DNA from 2 places in the Lysinibacillus canaveralius genome. Region 2 is predicted to be linked to the other one. Evidence: a T-box and tRNA genes for the amino acid it is inferred to sense, from the RefSeq annotation. Region 2 holds a T-box; the other holds one or more tRNA genes.
What was found. A T-box is a leader RNA that pairs with one kind of tRNA and senses whether it is charged. The one in region 2 lies ahead of AA0Y26_RS15085 (valine--tRNA ligase), so its partner is inferred to be a tRNA-Val.
Positions count from the first base shown of each region.

Region 1: it has a tRNA-Val gene. The T-box ahead of AA0Y26_RS15085 (valine--tRNA ligase) is inferred to sense a tRNA for this amino acid. The anticodon was not compared.

Region 1 is NZ_CP154840.1:3,448,933-3,455,974, reverse strand. Features, by position in the region: gene AA0Y26_RS17525 (DEAD/DEAH box helicase) at 1-1,209, shown strand, start outside; gene AA0Y26_RS17520 (YqhG family protein) at 1,224-2,000, shown strand; gene AA0Y26_RS17515 (YceI family protein) at 2,060-2,584, opposite strand; tRNA gene AA0Y26_RS17510 (tRNA-Val) at 2,933-3,005, shown strand; gene AA0Y26_RS17505 (YfiT family bacillithiol transferase) at 3,211-3,720, opposite strand; gene AA0Y26_RS17500 (succinate CoA transferase) at 3,750-5,261, opposite strand; gene AA0Y26_RS17495 (LysR family transcriptional regulator) at 5,450-6,373, opposite strand; gene AA0Y26_RS17490 (hypothetical protein) at 6,707-7,042, shown strand, end outside.
Region 2 is NZ_CP154840.1:2,965,364-2,972,405, reverse strand. Features, by position in the region: gene hemC (hydroxymethylbilane synthase) at 1-116, shown strand, start outside; gene AA0Y26_RS15110 (uroporphyrinogen-III synthase) at 106-858, shown strand; gene hemB (porphobilinogen synthase) at 855-1,835, shown strand; gene hemL (glutamate-1-semialdehyde 2,1-aminomutase) at 1,837-3,126, shown strand; gene AA0Y26_RS15095 (hypothetical protein) at 3,244-4,059, shown strand; gene AA0Y26_RS15090 (hypothetical protein) at 4,036-4,227, opposite strand; T-box leader at 4,631-5,120, shown strand; gene AA0Y26_RS15085 (valine--tRNA ligase) at 5,162-7,042, shown strand, end outside.

The sequences.
Region 1 (7,042 bases), 480 kb from region 2:
ATTTTGGCTCCGGCTTCCTTGATCAATCAATGGGTAGAGGAGCTGAATCATAAGTTTTTCATCCCGGCAATTGCCTATAAGAAAAAATACGGGATCGATCAATCAGAAATCATGGTGATGAGCATGGATACGGCAAAGAAAAGTCCGCATCGGGAGCTCATTTATGAGCAGGATTATGACATGATTATTATTGACGAGGCACATAAGCTGAAAAATCATAAAACAAAGGCATATGAATTTGTACAGACATTAAAGAAAAAGTTTTGTTTACTGCTGACGGCTACACCCATTCAAAATGATGTATTTGAGCTGTTTTATTTAATTTCATTATTGAAGCCTGGTCATTTAGGAAACTTTGAAGCGTTCCAGACTTCTTTCTCAGCCAGCAAGCGGACGGTCGAGCATGAGGAGTATTTGAAAGAGCTGGTGAACCAGGTAATGGTTCGTAACAGAAGACAGGATACGGGTGTAGAATGGACGAATCGAAAGGTACAGAACATCCAAATCCAGTTTACGAAAGAAGAGCAGGAAGCATATAAACTGCTATCTGGCTTAAAGGATATATCCTCAGTTTTTTCAGGCAGTTTTTCAATGATTACACTGCAAAAAGAGATTTGCAGTAGTAAGGAAGCGGCTTGTATGACACTGAACTATATGATGTCTAAGTGCACGAGTGAGGAAGAAATTACGTACGTAGAGGCTTTGGTGGAGAAGCTGATGGAGATGGAGGTTAACTCAAAAGCGGAAAAAGTGTATGAGATTATCTCGCAGGCAGATGATAAAGTCATCATTTTCACAGAATACCGGGCCAGCCAGACGTATTTGCAATGGTATTTAGGGACAAAGGGGATAACAAGTGTGCCCTTCAATGGGAAGTTCAGCAAAAGCAAGCGGGACTGGATGAAGCAGCTATTCAGGGATAAGGCACAGGTACTTATTGCGACTGAGTCCGGCGGTGAGGGGATTAACCTTCAGTTTTGCCACCATGTCATCAACTATGATCTGCCGTGGAATCCGATGAAGCTGGAGCAGCGGATTGGGCGTGTGCATCGTCTCGGTCAAGAGCATGATGTGCACATTTACAATCTGGCTGTCCAGGATACAATCGAGCAGCATATTTTAGATCTGCTATATGAAAAGATTGATGTATTTGAAAAGGTGGTCGGTGAGCTGGATGATATCCTAGCCGGCTATAAGGAATCAATCTAAAGAGGAGGAAGCGCATGTATCCACAACAGGTTCATCAGTACTTGCAAACATTCTTTCAAGAAACAAATTGTCCGATTTTAACAGAGCATCCGCATTATTTAGTTGTACAACTGACGGAAGAGATGGATAAAAAAATTATGAATCGACCGTATTATTGGCAATATGTCGAGAGCGCGGGAATAGAGCCGGCACCTCTTCAGCTGACATTAATTACAGATCGGACAAATCTCGAGGATGATATCAAAGGGGAAATGATCCATTTCGGTTCCCCAAGGCTTAGTCTGTTGTTTGAAGCGACAAAGGATTTGGGTGCCTTTGTTAAACTGTATGAGTATACAGGGCATAGGAATGATATAATCCTGACTCCATGGCTGGGCGTTAACTATAAAATTTCATACTACTGTAACCATACGAAGGAAATGATCTATTCGCTCGGCATTAATTTACTGACAGGGCGGGTAGTAGAAAACTTTCAGGAAGAGTTGAAGAATCGGGAACTTCATGCAGACATACCGGAGAACGCCTTTACTGTTCCTTATATTATTAAGCCTGCACGTGCGCTGGATCGTCTTGATATTCTGGTGGAGGAAATGATTATTGAAGATGACCATTCCTGGGCAAAAGCGGCAGAGGCAAGATGGCTGCGTGACTTGGAAGTGCTCGAGTACTTTTATGTGGATTCCGTCACAAAGCCTGAAAGCTATGAGCTTGAGAAGAAGGCGCTGGAGGAGCAATATACACCTCGCATTAAGGTAGATATGGTTAACGGCGGATTGTTTTATTTAAGCTAGGTTGGGACTTATAAAGAGAGAAGCATGCGTACTTATTGGACGCATGCTTCTTTGTATAGTTAAGCTGGGTTGACTTCTAGGTCAACATTAATTTTAATTTCTTTGCCGACTAATACGCCGCCTGTTTCCAAAGCTGCGTTCCATGTTAAGCCAAATTCATCACGGTTAATTTTCGTTTCAGCTTCAAATCCGTATACCTCAACACCCCATGGATTTGTTCCTCTACCATTGAATTCAACATTAAATGTGACTGGTTTTGTTACATCTTTAATCGTTAAGTCACCAGTTACTTTGTAATCATCGCCATCTTTTGCGATATCTGTTGATTGGAATGAAATTGTTGGATATTGATCCGCATCAAAAAAGTCTGCTGAACGTAAGTGGTTGTCACGGTCCTCTGATTTCGTGCTGATTGAAGCTACTTGAATATCAAATGTAATTGTTGCATCTGATAAATCCGATAAATCAGCTGTAGTTACTGTTGCAGAGTAATCTTCAAATACTCCTTTTACCTTTGATACCATCATATGTTTAACCGAGAAGCCAACGTTTGAATGTGATTGATCTACTGTCCAGTTTGTCATGTTTAATTCCCCCTGTTTTGAAATCAAGAATCTCGAATTCGAGATAATTTAATTTGAATATACACGCTCTTTTTCATTTCGTCAAGATGAAATTTAAAATTATGTGAAAGAGGAGAGTAGGATAAACAGCATAAAGTCAGTGCGTCATATTAACGATTGTAATAAATATATTCATTCTGCCGAAAATTCTTTGTTATCAATTATATGGTTCCACGGGGAACTTATTCTTAAAAGTTAGACATTTTTAGGAGACTAAAATACTAAGGAAAAAATATGTTTTTCAGGGATACCCATTCAAAAAAAGATGTGTTATGATTGCTATGTAAGTGATGTCGTTTTAGTATATACGGTCTTGTAGCTCAGCTGGGAGAGCACCACCTCGACAAGGTGGGGGTCGCAGGTTCGAACCCTGTCGAGACCATCAGTTTAACAAGCAGCAAATCCTTAATGCATATGGATTTGCTGTTTTTTTATTTTGCTTTTTACTCTAGGGAGTCATTTGAACAGTTATCCTTAGAACGGCTAACGCATGATAGGCTGCTCCAAACATATTAGTAAGAGGGCAGAGCGACTAATGAAAAAATTGGCTTATCGAAGTTCGAAAAGCCAATTCAACACAGATTGTATTAATTTGATAATGCGATTTTGATATGAGCCAAGTGATGGTTTTCATGCCAGGCTAATTTTGCAACTTTTGCTGCAACTGTTACTTGACCGTTTTTCTGGTGGATAAAAGTTCGGCCTAATTGTTCTTCAGTTAAACTGGATCCTAAAGATACAATGCGCTCATTGATCCCTTCAAGCATTTTAATCGAAGGCTCGACAGGGAGCTTTGTATCCGGCTGGACCGCCCACTTTTCTTCGTCGAACCCCGGTATGGTTGGATTTTCATCTGTTAAAGCCAGCTTCAAACGCTGATACATATTCAGCTGGGAATCTGCAATATGATGAATAAGCTGACGAACTGTCCAGGCACCTTCGCGATATGTTTTGCTTAATTCTTCATCACTTAATGAATCAACCGTTTCTCTTAAGCGTGTTGTGTAAATTTCGATCTCCTTTAGCCAATCTTGAACATTTTCTAATGTTACTTCTTCAGGAACCTGCAGTTGCCCAATTGGGTATCGTACATCCATTTTTAAGCCCCTTTCCTTATTCGTTATTTTTAGTTTTCCTCACTCATTAACATCGTGCCTTTTTCTTTAAGGCTTGTATGGAATGAGAAAGCTTTTTCAAGAATATGCGGAGTATGACCGCCAACCTTTTCTTTTGCTTCTTCAAAGTAAGCGCGTAACTGTGGTCTGTAAGTAGGATGTGCAATTTCAATCAGTTTTTCTGCTCTTTTTACCGGCGGCAGTCCACGCAGGTCAGCATAACCTTGCTCTGTCACAATGACATCTACATCATGTTCTGTATGGTCAATATGTGATACGAAAGGAACGATTGCTGAAATAGCCCCGTCTTTTGCCAAAGATGATGTGACAAAGATTGTAATTTTGGCGTTACGGGCAAAATCTCCAGAACCGCCGATTCCATTCATAATTTTTGTTCCGCTCACATGAGTTGAATTGACATTTCCGTAAATATCTACTTCAAGAGCAGTGTTAAATGAAATAATACCTAACCGGCGGATGACTTCCGGGTTATTAGAAATTTCCTGCGGTCTAAACATAATTTTGTCCTTGTATTTTTCTAAATCCCCGGCTAATGAATCTACACGTTTCTTAGAAAGCGAGAACGAAGTACCTGCTGCAAATTTAACGATCCCTGCATCGATCAAGTCAAAGACACCATCCTGCAGCACTTCAGAAAATACTTCGATATCCTTAAACTGAGAATGCTTCATCCCATTTAAAACAGCATTCGCAACAGAACCTACGCCGGACTGTAATGGGGCTAATGACTCTGGTAAATTTCCTGCCTCCACTTCTCCAGCTAGGAAGCTTAATAAGTGATTGGCAATTTGCTGTGTTTCCTCATTTGGCTCAAATAATGGGGAAGGGATATCAGGCTGCTCCGATAAAACAATTCCTTTTACTTTGTCTGGATTGACTTTAATACCGATTTCTCCAATCCGGTCTGCCACATTGTAAATAGGAATCTCTCTTCGTTCCCCTTGATCTTTCTGTACATAAATATCGTGAAGCCCTTCGTATGCGCTCGGGGCAGAGGTGTTTAGCTCAATGATAACGTTTTCGGCTCTTTCTACAAAAATCGGCGAGTTTCCTACAGAACCTGTCGGAATAATATAGCCTTCCTCCGTGATGGCAGCGGCTTCAATAACGGCATAATCAATTTTTCCTAATGTTCCTTTTCGTACCTCTTCTGCTGTGTGTGATAGATGCTGGTCAATATAGAAAATCTCACCTCTATTGATTTTCCCGCGCATCACAGCATTGCCCTGGTAAGGAACACGTAAGTTAAGGATACCGGCTTCGGCCATTGATTGGTCAGCTGTCGGGCCTAACGAAGCACCCGTATATAAGTTCACCTTAAAGTCTTCTTTCTCACCACGCTTGGAAAGTGCAAGAGGAAATTCTTTCGGCTCACCGAAAAGCGTAAATCCACTCATGCCAAGGTTCATTCCGTCTTCAATCCAAGAAGCTGCCTCCTCAGCTGAAACAACTTTACCCAAAAACGCTTCATTTCTGATGAATTGCTTTAAATCCTTACTCATTAACAATCACCTCATAATTAGTTTTTTACTTGATGAAATGCTGGCAAAAAATTTATAGGCATTCCCAGTTGATGATAAACCCCCTTGCCATATTTATTTCTCATTTTCATGAGTGGCCTTGTCTTCATTGTAAAGAGGACTATACCGTCAGTCTATTACATCATTTCTATGATAATGATAGATACAAACTATAATACAAAATTAGACAAAGATTGCATTGCCTCTTTCTCTGTATGAAAATGAAGCTTTTCGATTTCACGTACTAATAATTTAATATATTCACGTGCTGCATAATTAATAAAACAATTCTTTTTCATTACGAGATAAACGTCCCTAGTCAAAGCTGGTTTTTCAATACGCTGGAAAAATAAATCCTCTGTATCATAAAATTCGTACAATGTACGTGAGACAACACTAAGACCGACATCATTTCGAACTAGATTCAGAATCGATTTAATACTAGACGTTTCAATGATCGGCTCTAACTTCTTACCAAATTTAGCGCTGGTCTTATTAAGCAATTTTCTGCATTGATGACTGTTCGGAAATAAAATAAGAGGGCTATCTAAAACAGAAGAAAAGGAAACTTTTTGTTCTTCCTTCTGTTGACTGCTAATCAGATAAAATTCTTCCTCATACAATTTTGTTACTTGCAGCATATCATATTGATCAAGCTGAAAACCTATACCAAAATCAGCCTGATTTTCGAGGACAGCCTTTTCTACTTGATCTGTAGTTTCAATAAGCACTTTAATGCTTGGATACAGCTGGTTAAATTGAATACACAAAGTAGATACCAAATCCGTTATTTCTCCTGGCAGCACAGCAATCTTCAATTCTCCCATTTCTACTTTCGAAAATGCTGTAATCTGCGAAGACATACTTTGGATGGAAGCTTGAATATTTAACGCCTCTCGCTGGACAATTTCTCCGACCCTCGTAAGTTCAATTCTCTTCCCAACTCGGTTAAACAACGAATAGCCTACCTCTTTTTCAAGCATCTTAATTTGATGGCTTAAAGTGGGTTGTGAGATTCCTAAATTTTCAGCTGCCTTCGTAAAATGCAGTTCTTTACTAACCATTAAAAAATACTCTAAATGTCGTAACTCCATGCCGCTTCAGCCCTTTTTAGTGAATTTTCATCCTTGTTTACATAGTTGTTTCATCCAGTACTCTAGTTGTTTTCTTTACTGGAATTATTTCATATTGTGACCCTAAAAAGCAAAAAGGTCCTGAATATGCTTTTCCATCGCGCTCGATTGCTGAATACAGTACCTCGCTATCTGCCTGTTAAATGTTTTGAAAAGAAGCGTTTCTGTACCCGTATCTATAACCGTGGATATTCGTAAATACCTGTTTTCACTTACTATACTCTTTTCGTCAAATACACGCCGTACCCCAATCAACATATGATATAGAACCGGGAATATTGAAGGAGGAAAGAGATGGGGTTATCTATGAACGGCAGCCGACACTCACGTGTATTTATAAATAATGATCAGCTGATTGACAATAATCAGGTTGAGTATAAGAGTGATTATTTGGCGGAATTTGTGAAGGAACAGCAGGCATCAAATGAATTGCTTCACCGGGCTATCCGTGTACTGAAGCAGCACCATACAAATGTGACAGTAAGACAGATGAATAAATGGCGGGTGATCGACAAGCAGCTTGGTGAGCTCAATGGCCAGCATGAGAAAGTGGAGCAGCACATAACGGGCTGGCTGGAGAAGCTGGAAAACCAAAATCAGGAGCTCCAAGCGACTGTCACTGTGGAGCAG
Region 2 (7,042 bases):
AAACGTTGACAGGGACAGATGCGGATGCACTAGGAAAGGAAGTAGCAAAACGATTAACGGAGCAGGGAGCTTATGATCTGATCCAACGCGTAAAGGCTGAGCTGGATGCCGAGTAATCGTTTGCGTGGCAAAACAATTGTTCTAACCGGTACAAATAAAACCGTGTCCATTAAGGAACTAATCGAGCATAACGGTGGCGAGTGTGCTGTTTTTCCTTTGATAGAAACAAAGGAGCTGCATTCGGCAGAAGATGCAGCACGTTTGTCGGAGCTAAATTGTTATGACTGGCTGATATTTACAAGCCAAAATGCAGTGCAAGTATTTATCGATAAATGTAAACGAGTGAAAATAGAAACCCGGGAGCTAAAATGTAAAATTGCTTCAGTTGGAGCCCAAACAACGTCTCTGCTTGAAAGATGCGGTTTGAAGGTAGACTTTATGCCATCGACTTTCAGCGCAGATGTATTTGTACAAGAGTTTCCGAAGGTGGCACAAGAGTGGGAGAGCAAGCTGTTCATTCGGGGGAGCTTAGCAAAACCGACTATTCGAGAGGGCCTGCCGCATGTTACAGAATGGACGGTTTATGAAACATGTGCTAATGATACGTCCATCGTTCCACTGATGGAGCTTTTGAAACAAAGAGAGTCGATTGTTATTTTTGCCAGTCCATCCGCTGTCGAGGTCTTTCATGAGAAGGTCGCGCCGATTGTTGGCTGGCAGCGCATTTCTGCCGCAGCAATCGGCCACATTACGGCAAATGCACTTCGCACACTTGGAGTGGAAGTGTATGTGCAGCCGAAAACCTATACAATGCAGGCCGTAGTAGAGGAAATCATTTTATTGGAGGAAGAAAAATGACAGAACTATTTTTCCAACGTCATCGCCGCTTACGTCAAAATGCGAGCATGCGTGCATTAGTAAAAGAAACATACTTGCACAAAGAAGATTTGATTTATCCGATTTTCGTCATTGAAGGCGAAAATATAAAAAATCCGGTGCAATCGATGCCGGGAGTATATCAATTTTCGTTAGACAAGCTAGAGGTTGAGGTTGACGAGGTTGTTGCATTAGGTATCAAGGCAGTCATTTTATTCGGTCTGCCGGCAGAGAAAGATGCAGTAGGCTCAGGGGCTTACCATGATCATGGTATTGTCCAAAAGGCGACACGCTTTATTAAAGAGCGCCATCCAGAATTATTGGTCGTTGCTGATACTTGTTTGTGTGAATTTACTGATCACGGCCATTGCGGCGTGGTTGAAGGTGATCAAATTTTAAATGACCCTTCATTGAATTTATTAGCAAAAACAGCGATTTCCCAGGCGGAAGCAGGAGCGGATATTATTGCGCCTTCTAATATGATGGACGGCTTCGTAGCAGCAATCCGCGCAGGACTTGATGAAGCTGGTTTTGAACATATTCCGATTATGTCATATGCAGTAAAATATGCATCGGGCTACTATGGTCCATTCCGCGAAGCTGCGGACGGGGCACCAAAATTCGGAGACCGTAAAACATATCAAATGGACCCATCGAATCGTATGGAAGCCATCCGTGAAGCCACATCTGATGTAGAAGAGGGAGCAGACTTCCTGATTGTCAAACCGGCGCTTGCCTACCTTGACATCATCCGTGATGTGAAAAATAACTTCCCGCTGCCAATCGTAGCGTATAACGTATCAGGTGAATATGCGATGGTGAAGGCAGCTGCGTTAAATGGCTGGATTGATGAAAAATCGGTTGTCATGGAAACGTTACTTGGCATGAAGCGTGCAGGGTCTGACTTAATTATTACGTACCATGCAAAAGACGTCTGTCGCTGGTTGGAGGAGAAATAATATGCGTTCATACGAAAAATCAAAAGCTGCATTTGCAGAAGCGGTTGATCTAATGCCAGGCGGTGTCAATTCACCAGTCCGTGCATTTAAATCGGTAAATATGGACCCGATTTTCATGGAGTCTGGAAAAGGTGCCATTATTAAAGATATCGATGGAAACGAATATATCGACTACGTATTATCTTGGGGCCCGCTTATTTTGGGACACTCTGAGCCAAACGTTGTAAAAGCAATACAGGAGCAAGCAGCGAAAGCTACTTCGTTTGGAGCACCGTCGCTATCAGAAAATCAATTGGCTAAACTTGTAATGGATCGTGTACCTGGAATCGAAATGATTCGCTTTGTTTCCTCTGGTACAGAAGCAACGATGTCAGCGCTTCGTTTAGCACGCGGCTACACAGGGCGTGACAAAATCCTGAAATTCGAAGGTTCTTATCATGGCCATGGCGACTCTTTATTAATTAAAGCAGGTTCAGGTGTAGCAACACTTGGCTTGCCGGATTCACCAGGGGTGCCAGCTGATATTGCAAAAAATACATTAACAGTTGCGTACAATGATTTAGAGTCTGCAAAAGTAGTATTTGAAAAGTTCGGCAGCGATTTAGCTGCGGTAATCGTGGAACCTGTTGCTGGGAATATGGGGGTTGTACCACCAAAGCCAGAATTTTTAAAAGGTTTACGTGAGTTAACAGAAAAGCATGGTACTGTCCTCATTTTTGATGAGGTGATGACAGGCTTCCGTGTAGATTATGGCTGTGCCCAAGGCTATTATGGGGTTACACCGGATTTAACAACATTAGGAAAAGTAATCGGCGGTGGGCTTCCGGTAGGAGCATTTGCAGGGAAACGAGAGATCATGGAAAAAATCGCACCGGCTGGTCCAATTTATCAGGCAGGAACATTATCAGGAAACCCGCTTGCTATGACTGCGGGCTATGAAACATTATCTCGTCTGACGAAAGATTCTTATGAATATTTCAAAAAGCTAGGGGATCAGCTGGAAGCTGGCTTCCGTGAAGCAGCTGCGAAATACAATATTCCGCATACAGTTAACCGTGCAGGTTCTATGATCGGTTTCTTCTTCACAAATGAAGACGTAGTTGATTTTGAGTCTGCTAAAATGTCTGATCTGGCATTGTTCGCTGAGTATTTCAAATTGATGGCGGAAGAAGGTATCTTCCTGCCCCCGTCACAATTTGAAGGCTTGTTCATTTCAACGGCACATACAGAAGAACATATTGCCAAAACGGTAGCTGCTTTCCATAAAGTATTTGAAAAACTTGCACGATAAGATAGTTTTGTTTGCTAACGTTGATATGAAAAAAGAAGCAGCTGTGAAATACGAATACTAGCTAAATAATGAATAAATCCCTCCTTTCCGCATACGGTGTTGCAAGGAGGGATTTTTTTGTCACAAACGATGGATTGGCATGTGAAGGAAACATTTACATTTCCTAATGACTTCGGGTGCGTAAAAGATGTGAAATTAATAAATGTCCAGGCAAACTGGGAATGCGAACAATTGCCTGAGGAGCTCCGCATACAAGGTATCTATCATATAATGGCGAGGGTAGAGTTTGACCGACAAAAGCATGCCCGCCCGGAGATGGGCACGCTGATTGAACATGTAGATGTAATGGAGGATGAAGGGTACTTTGAATATGCCTTACCATTTCGATTGGAGCTGCCGAAGATGGAATTAAAAAGTTTACGGGTTGAAGATATTCAAACTACTTGCGGTGATGCTTTTGATATCGCCTGGCAGGTGATGTGTGTTTATGATGAAATTACAACTACAGAAGTAACAGACCATGAAAAAATCTTTATCGAAAAAGCGGTTGAAAGCTCCGGAAAAGACATTCAAGAAATACGTAAAGCAAAAGCAGTAGAAGATGTAATGGAAAGCAGTGTGAAAGAAATGATTGAAGTAATAGCTGAAAACATTCCTGAAAACATTCCTGAAAACATCCCTGAAGAGATTCCTGAAGAAGTTACGGAAGAAGCTGCTGAAAATAGAGTAGATGAAATCACTAAAGAAATTACTGAAGAAATTGCAGAAAAAATTGCTGTGAAAGTGGTAGATGAAAGCCATGAAGAGCTCATAGAAGAGCGCGATGAAGAGTTTATGGATGAAAGCCGGCAGGAATCTACAGAGTTTCTGTTCCACTTAGAAGATGGATATCGAAAAGAATCCTTTCCGTTAAATAAAGTCCGTAATCAGTAGATACGCAATCAGTCCCAACACACACAGTAAGATAAAATCCCATGTTGTTGGGAAGAACAATGTACGACAGCCCTGGAAAACAGTGATCGGTATGATAATTGTCCGGCAATAAAAGCGAGTTTTCCGAAGCCATGGCGGTAGTAAGTAAGGGTTGTAGTGTTTTCTCATAATATAACTCCTTTCGTTAAAAATGAAGGCTATCCTGAAGAGGGGTAGTCTTTTTCAATTCTATGAAAAACTTTCTTGTAACGAACAATTCCTGACCAGGCATACATGCAGCAAGAAGCATATCAAATAAGCAGAAGTAGTTTCTGTTTGCAGGTCCCTTCACGAAAGAAAAAGGTATCGTACCTTTTATTTTGTAATCAGTATAAACTTTCAAAAAAATCTAGTTACCATAGTTTATTCCGAAGACCATCCGCACGACACACTCTGTTATCTCATGCTTTTACCTATCATAAGAAGAGTCTCTTTTATAAAAAATGTGATTAGTTTAATGAAAAAGGGTCATGATATGTAACAAAGCTTGAAAAAACAGCATAAATTGATTACAATAGCAGGTAACTAAATATGTGATGCAATGATTGGGAAGAGTAGAATGAACGCCCTTTGTTAGAGAGGAAACGGTAGCTGAAAAGTTTCCAAAGCGGCCCATTTGAACGTAGCCTAGGAGCAGCCTTTATGAAATGATAGTAGTAAAGTGCCGGTTAAACACCGTTAACGAATGAAGAGCCAAAATGGAAAGCCATGCGAACCCTTGACAGATGAATGGCGCAAAAGAAAGCGTTTGTCAGTCAAGGAACGACGAAATGAGGCAGCCGGAGTGAACATACAGTTCATAAGGATTGCTGAATGAGGAGTGACGCAGAATGCGAACCCTTGACAGATAGAAGGCGCAAAAGAAAGCGTTTGTCAGTCAAGGAACGATGAAATGAGGCAGCCGGAGTGAACATACGGTTCATGAGGATTGCTGAGTGAAGAGTGACGCAGAATGCGAACGCTTGACTTGCGCCGTTTTGGAATTAAAGGTGGTACCGCGAACTAACTCCCTCGTCCTTTTGTTGACGAGGGAGTTTTTTATTTTCTACAAGGAGGAGTCATTATGACAGAAATCACAATGCCGACAAAGTACGATCCCAAAGGCACTGAAGCTGGCCGCTATGAATGGTGGTTAAACGGGAAATTTTTCGAAGCACAACCTGAAAGCGGCAAGGAGCCGTATTCTATTGTTATTCCACCACCAAATGTAACAGGTAAATTACACCTTGGTCACGCATGGGATACAACATTACAAGATATCATTATCCGCATGAAACGCATGCAGGGATATGATGCATTATGGCTTCCTGGTATGGACCATGCAGGCATCGCAACACAAGCAAAAGTAGAAGAAAAGCTACGGGGTGAGGGCCTTTCCCGCTACGATTTAGGTCGTGAAAAATTCTTAGAAAAAACGTGGGAGTGGAAGGAAGAGTACGCTTCTCATATTCGAGCGCAATGGTCTAAGCTAGGTCTTGCCCTGGATTATTCCCGTGAACGATTCACATTAGATGAGGGCTTATCCGATGCGGTAAAAGAGGTCTTTGTAAAGCTATATGAAAAAGGCTTAATCTACCGTGGTGAGCGTATTATCAACTGGGATCCGGCAGCGAAAACAGCGTTATCTGATATTGAAGTAATTCATAAAGAGGTAGAGGGTGCATTCTACCATATGGAATACCCATTAGCTGATGGCTCTGGTAAATTACGCGTTGCAACAACACGTCCGGAAACAATGCTTGGTGACTCCGGTGTAGCTGTACACCCTGAAGATGAGCGCTACAAGCACTTGATTGGCAAAACGGTCATTTTACCAATCGTAGGTCGTGAAATTCCAATCGTAGCAGATGATTATGTAGATATGGAATTCGGTACAGGTGTTGTAAAAATGACACCGGCACATGACCCGAACGACTTCGAAGTAGGGAACCGCCACAACTTAGAGCGTATTTTAGTAATGAATGAAGACGGAACAATGAACGACCTTGCAGGCAAATATGCAGGGATGGACCGTTTCGAATGCCGTAAGCAAATCGTAAAAGACTTGCAGGAGGCAGGTGTACTTATTGAAATTGAGCCACACGTACACCAAGTCGGACACTCTGAGCGTTCGGGTGCAGTTGTAGAGCCGTATCTTTCAAAACAATGGTTTGTTAAAATGGGCCCACTTGCTGAGCAGGCACTTGCGATACAGGAAAACGAAGAAGAAAAAGTAAACTTCGTACCAAATCGTTTTGAAAATACGTATAATCGCTGGATGGAAAATATCCATGACTGGTGTATTTCTAGACAGTTATGGTGGGGGCATCAAATCCCAGCTTGGTATCACAATGAAACAGGTGAAATTTATGTAGGCAAGGGAGCACCTGCTGATGCACAAAACTGGACGCAAGATGAAGACGTGCTTGATACTTGGTTCTCATCTGCATTATGGCCATTTTCAACAATGGGCTGGCCGGATGAAACAAATGAAGAATTTACACGCTACTATCCTACAAGCACATTGGTAACAGGCTATGATATCATCTTCTTCTGGGTAAGCCGTATGATTTTCCAAGGAAAAGAATTCACAGGTGAACGTCCATTTAAAGATGTACTGATCCACGGACTTGTACGTGACGCGGAAGGCCGCAAAATGTCGAAATCTCTAGGTAATGGGGTTGACCCAATGGATGTGATCGACCAATATGGTGCGGATTCATTGCGTTACTTCCTGGCGACAGGTTCTTCTCCTGGTCAGGACTTACGCTATACGACAGAAAAAGTAGAAGCTACTTGGAACTTCATCAATAAAATCTGGAACGCCTCTCGCTTTGCCTTGATGAACATGGAAGGCATGTCATACAAGGAAATCGATTTATCAGGTGATTTATCTGTAGCGGATAAATGGATTCTATCTCGTTTAAACAATACGATTGAACGCGTAACAGCATTGTCCGATAAA